2 regions of the Bacillus spongiae genome follow, and region 1 is predicted to be linked to the other one. Evidence: predicted binding sites of a transcription regulator. Region 1 holds the regulator's gene; the other holds the start of a gene.
What was found. The regulator NrdR, encoded in region 1, represses ribonucleotide reductase genes. The targets are predictions, from matches to a motif close to AACACNATATATNGTGTT.

Region 1 (3,198 bases):
AGGCAATTTTTCAGTTCTAATCGTATTTTTCCTAGTCGTCTTCTTCTCTTTTTTACCATCTGCCCAGTCTAGATATTGTCGATGCTCTTGTTTCGCTACCGCCATAGCATCTTTGACGTTGGTTATGTTCTTTCTTGCCCAATGAGAAGCGATTTTCTCAACGTATCCCTTCGTTAGCTTCATATCCGTGCGCAACATTACATAATGAATGAGAACATTGATTACCCCTAATGGTAATTTTTGATTAAAGATGACTCCTTCTATTATCTTCATATCACCTGATGTTGGTTCTGCCCCGTTTGACAGATCAGAAAGTAGTTCTTTCGGTGACGTATTCTCTAAATAATAGATTAACTTCTCTTCTTGTGTTTTCGGATCCGTAACCGTTTGTTTATGGCTCACTTTCATTGCTAAATGAGGAAATACCTCGCCATGTTGAACTTGAAACCAATCGCGCGCAGCTTTCCGCAGCGAATCAACATCAATTTCATCCTCTGCAACCATGGCTTGCAGCACAATATTCTTCATTTGCACAGCGTTTATGCCATATAAATAAGAGAGCTTTCCTATGACTTCTTTTACCTTGTGTGTAAATGCCCTTCTAGGAACCATAGATTCTGATAAGCCAGCTAATAATAGATCCATATCAAAATGATGGGAATCTAGCTGTAAACCTTTATTTTGCTTTTCTTCAAGTAATTCTTTCGTATCATCTACTTGGCTATGTTGCTCTGCTTCTTGATCAAGCAATGAAATGGTATGAGACGATAAAAAGATATCTTGAAACGAACGTGTTACGTCAATGTAATCATTATGGCTTATACTATTTGATGAAAAGAAGTCCTTCAACTTTAAAAAATGTGACTTCCCAATTTTCCGATATAAGTAAACATTAAGCATGCCATCAGTAAAAAATGCATTTGGTGACAGTGGAGGCTGAATTTCATATATGAAATGACGCAAATCATCAGAGCGATTTACGTACGTTTTCAACAACCCCATCCCCTCCAGCTTCAAGCGAGCTTCATAAATTTCCTGAATGTTAAAGGATAAAAAATTCATGAGGTGATAATGTGAGTTAGACTCCGACAATTGTGATTGCCTTTCCACTTCAGCCCATAATGTCATATAAAAACTGTAGCATTCTGTCCCGATTAAGGGCTGATATAAAAACGTCAACACCTGTCGATGATATTCATGCAAAATACCATTCACCTTTATTTGATACATATCCACTGGTTGGAGTTCTTTCCAGTGTTTGTTCATACCCCTTCAACCTTTCTTTACGTCTATTTCATAATAAATAGAGAAAAGAGCTAAAACAAACTCCTTTAGCTCATGATTGCTCTTTTTTTATTAATTCTTTTAATTCATCAAGGAATACATTTATATCTTTAAACTGCCTATATACGGATGCAAATCGTACGTATGCAACTTCATCCACTTTTGCTAATCGATCCATGATTTTCTCGCCGATTATTTCCGAATGAATTTCTGAACTACCTTCTCTTCGAAGCTCCTTTTCAATAGAGGACGTAATTTGTTCCAATTCTTCTAATGCAACTGGACGTTTCTCGCATGCTTTTATGAGCCCTCTCAACATTTTTTCCCGACTAAATTCTTCCCTTGTACCTTCCTTTTTAACGACAATCAACGGAAGTTCTTCAATCTTTTCAAATGTCGTAAATCGATGAGTACATTCTTCACATTCTCTTCTTCTTCTAATCGAACGGCCATCATCAACTGGACGTGAATCGACAACTCTCGTTGCATTCGTATGGCAAGATGGACATTTCATTTCATCAACTCCGCTCAAACAAATATCTATTTCTTTTATCTTATAGAAAAGACGTCTATTACACAAGTGAAGAAGGAACGTGATAGGGTAGAATCTTTTGCTCTACTCTGAAAAAATAAAAAAATAAGGCCAATCGCCTTATTTTTTTACAGGAGTTAATTGTTGATTCAGTTTTCTGTAGTAGGAAAGGATTTCTGTTTTTAATCTAGGGTATGCCCCTGTGATGACTGTTTTATCAGCAGTTACTTTAAAATCTACAGCCGTTTCAAAAGGCTGAACTGTTAAAACAGTAGCTACTATAAAAAGTTTCCCACTTTTTCCTACTGAAATTTCCCCATGATCTTTGGACACAGATTGAATTTTGTATTCTTTTGAGGAAAATAATTCCTCAACGATTGACATTACTTTGTCAAAAGATGCTTTATAATATTGTGTTTGTAGCTCTTGGTCTTGATGCATATCCGATGTTTCACATTCCTGACTAAAACGAATAAAAAGTGTTTTTAGACCAGCCATTTTTTACTCCTCCTTATGTAAAATCAGTTTAATGTCAAATGATCTGACAGTAATATAACGAAAAGAGGTGTATGTTGACATACACCTCTTTTGTATTTATCAGCATTATAGCGCTTTTACTTCCGGTCGTTTCATTTGAACAGGACCCATTCCTCGTGGAATTTCAATATTTTCACGTGTTTGTGCATTTAATGCATCTGCAATATGATTTGCGGCAATATTCGGATCCATATCCCCACATGTATATACATCTATACTAGCATAACCATGTTCTGGGAAACTATGAATAGTTAAGTGAGATTCAGAAATTATCACTACTCCACTCACACCTTGTGGTGCAAATTTATGAAAGGCAACCTCTCTTACTTCAGCACCTGATTTTAATGCAGCATCTACAAAAATTTGCTCTATTTTTTCCATATTATTTAGCTTTTCAAAGTCACAGCCCCATAATTCTGAAATTACATGACGACCCATTGTTTCCATTAGTCGCTTCCCCCTTTGACATCGATTTTTTTTGTCAAAATGAACTCAACTCTAACGCAGTAATATAACTACCACGGGGGAAAGTTAGTCCGAAGAGGTCCTAACCCTTTAAGTAGCCATATAAGTACTTTTTGCAATCAAGAAGTTCACGAAAAATAGTATACTTTGTTTATTTTCATTTTGCAATAACCTTTTTAAATATTTTGCGCACTAGCTATTGATTTTGAATTTAGTATGTATATTGAATGACTCTTCCTTTACTAGGTAGAAAACATTCTACTACTTTAAAGATTGCATTAAATTACATGAGTGATAAACATTTTGACAAAACGAAAAAGCCTGTACAACACAGGCTTTTTCATAAATATATAATGTTTAGCTTATCTTCATTTGTACCT
Region 2 (3,198 bases), on a different contig from region 1:
ATAATAGCAAAAATAATAACTAATAAAATCTGCCAAGTTGCCAACTTTCTTGCCCCTTTCAAACTAATACGATACATTCTATTATATTCATCTTTTGGATTATAATCAAAAGAAAAATTTACGGAAGTGCATCTTCTTTAAAAAAGTAGACTGATTTGATAGACTATAGACGGATTATGATATGAAATTGAGGGTGAAATGATGGGAAAAGAAGTATGGAGATTTATAGATAGTGGTGAATGTTCACCGTATTATAATATGGCTTTAGATGAAGCCTTACTTAATTGGCATAGCGAAGGGAAGATTCCGCCAACGATTCGTTTTTATGAGTGGAACCCGGCGACCTTATCCATAGGATATTTCCAAAAGATTGATCGTGAAATCAATTTAGACATGGTAAAAGAGCATGGGTTAGGATTTGTACGGAGACCTACTGGAGGTCGTGGCGTTCTCCATGAGCATGAGCTGACCTACAGTGTGATTGTAAGTGAAGACCATCCTGAGATGCCCAAAACGGTGACAGAGGCGTATCGCGTTATTTCTCAAGGGATTTTAAATGGATTCCACCAATTGGGTTTAGAAGCTTATTTTGCTATTCCAAGAACGAATGAGGAACGTAAAAGCCTTAAAGACCCCCGTTCTTCTGTCTGTTTTGATGCACCAAGCTGGTATGAGCTAGTTGTTGAAGGAAGAAAAGTAGCAGGAAGTGCTCAAACTCGTCAAAAAGGGGTTATTTTACAACATGGATCGATTCTGTTGGACCTCGATGAAGATAAGTTATTTAGTCTTTTCAAGTATCCAAATGATCGTGTGAAGGAAAGAATGCAGCGGGCATTTAAAAATAAGGCTGTTGCCATTAATGATATTTCCTCACGGAGAGTTTCAATTGAAGAAGCTAAAACAGCTTTTCATAAGGGGTTTGAAGATGGGCTTTCCATTACATTAGAGCCGTATGAATTATCGAAAACGGAAAAGGATTATGTTGAAGAGCTAGCATTACAAAAATATGCTTCAAAAGAGTGGAATTTTAAAAGATAATTTTTTTACAAAAAGCGACAATATGTCGCTTTTTTCTATTCTATTGGGGGATTCAGAGAAGAAGAAATAGTGCAACTGCAAAACATTTTCTATTAATAGGAGAAATGCATTTTTTTCTCCCCATTTCTTCGATTTTCTCGTTTTACTAGCAAATTTTTCATTTGACAAACATTTTGGTGGTTGACCATTTTTTCTATATATAGTATATTCTTATGTGTTGAACATACTATATATTGTGTAATTAGAGAAAAGTACAAATTATAATTTTCTATATATAGCTACGGAATTTGCAACAGCAAGATTGAAACCATGGTAGCCATTACTACGATAAAAGGGGTTGTACATATGTTAGTTGCTTCAAATAGTAAAATGTCGATAAATGTGGAACGGTTAAATAAGGATATTTCTTTATTTCCACAGGTTCATCCTGTTACGTCAGAAATGAATACGACTCACAAAGGTGTATCACGGTTAGTCATGATCGATCGTTACTCTTTCAAGGACACAGAAAAAATGACGTTATCTGAGGGAGATTTTGTCGTACTAACGATAAAAGATGATCCTAAGTTTCCGGCACGAGGGCTAGGGTTTATAAAGAAGATTGATTGGGAACAAAACATGGCCGATGTGTGGATTGAGGAAGAATTCAGAAGTGCAATTGATCACCCACTTGAAGCCAAGACTGGAATCGTTTCAAGAAATTTAGATGTCATTGAAAAACCTCTCGAAGTGTATTATGAACAAATTGCCAAACGGAATGCGACTGGTCTAGCTGCCGTGGAGAAAACGGAAGAAAAACGCCAAGAGTGGTTTGAGAAATTTTATCATGAACTATCCAAGTTACACTTTGTACCAGCTGGACGAGTACTATACGGAGCGGGTGCGGCAACGGATGTAACGTATTTTAATTGCTATGTTATGCCTTTTGTTCAAGATTCAAGAGAAGGTATTTCTGAACACCGAAAACAGGTAATGGAGATTATGAGCCGTGGAGGTGGAGTTGGAACGAACGGATCCACTTTAAGACCACGTAACACTTTAGCAAAAGGAGTAAATGGAAAATCTTCTGGATCTGTTTCTTGGCTGGATGATATTGCGAAACTAACACATCTAGTTGAACAAGGTGGATCAAGACGTGGAGCTCAAATGATTATGCTGGCGGACTGGCATCCAGATATTATAGAGTTTATTATTTCGAAAATGCAAAACCCGGCAATTCTTCGCTTTTTGTTAGAAAATACAGAAGATGAACAAATAAAAAAAGTGGCGATCAACAAGTTGAAGTTTACGCCTCTAACTTCAGAAGAAAAAGCGATGTATCAAGGGATAGTGAATTACAAACACATTGAAGGGTTTGGCGGGTTTGACGAAAATATTATTTCAAATGCTGAAGAAAAATTACAAACGGGCGGTAACTACAGTGTTCATAATTCAGAGTTTTTAACAGGGGCTAATATATCTGTTTGTTTAACAAATGATTTTATGGAAGCTGTTGAAAATGATGGAGAGTACGAGCTGCGTTTTCCAGATGTTGAAAGCTATAATGAACGTGATATGGAAGTGTACAATAACGAGTGGCAAAAAGTAGGGGATGTACGTGAGTGGGAAAAGATGGGTCATAAAGTACGTTCATATCGAAAAATTCGTGCAAGAGAGTTATGGAATTTAATCAATATTTGTGCGACATATTCTGCTGAACCTGGTATTTTCTTTATCGATAATGCCAACGATAAAACGAATGCAAAAGCTTATGATCAAAAAGTTGTGGCGACAAACCCATGCGGTGAACAACCACTTGCACCTTATTCTGTTTGTAATTTGGCGGCCATTAATTTAGCTCAATTCGCAGAAAAAGAAACGAAGACCGTTAATTTTGAGAAATTAAAGCAAACGGTTGAGGTGGGTGTCAGAATGCAAGATAACGTTATCGACGCCACTCCTTATTTTCTAGATGAAAACAAAAAACAAGCACTTGGAGAGCGACGAGTGGGCCTTGGTGTAATGGGCCTTGCCGATTTATTAATATATTGTGAGAAAGAATACGGATCTCCTGAAGGAAATGAATTAGTAGAGGAAGTCTTTAAAACGATTGCCGTAACAGCGTATCAAACATCTGTTAATCTTGCGAAAGAAAAAGGCAGCTTTCCATTCCTCGAAGGA

Region 2: a site for NrdR is predicted at 1,261-1,278, ahead of WAK64_RS13690 (vitamin B12-dependent ribonucleotide reductase). Genes of this name have one in related genera too.

The regions. Positions count from the first base shown of each region.
Region 1 is NZ_JBBAXC010000001.1:59,260-62,457, reverse strand. It holds gene WAK64_RS00295 (replication initiation and membrane attachment family protein) at 1-1,266, opposite strand, end outside; gene nrdR (transcriptional regulator NrdR) at 1,337-1,798, opposite strand; gene WAK64_RS00285 (cytosolic protein) at 1,937-2,314, opposite strand; gene speD (adenosylmethionine decarboxylase) at 2,420-2,800, opposite strand; gene WAK64_RS00275 (glyceraldehyde-3-phosphate dehydrogenase) at 3,176-3,198, opposite strand, start outside.
Region 2 is NZ_JBBAXC010000011.1:14,032-17,229, forward strand. It holds gene WAK64_RS13680 (rhodanese-like domain-containing protein) at 1-77, opposite strand, end outside; gene WAK64_RS13685 (lipoate--protein ligase family protein) at 202-1,038, shown strand; gene WAK64_RS13690 (vitamin B12-dependent ribonucleotide reductase) at 1,384-3,198, shown strand, end outside.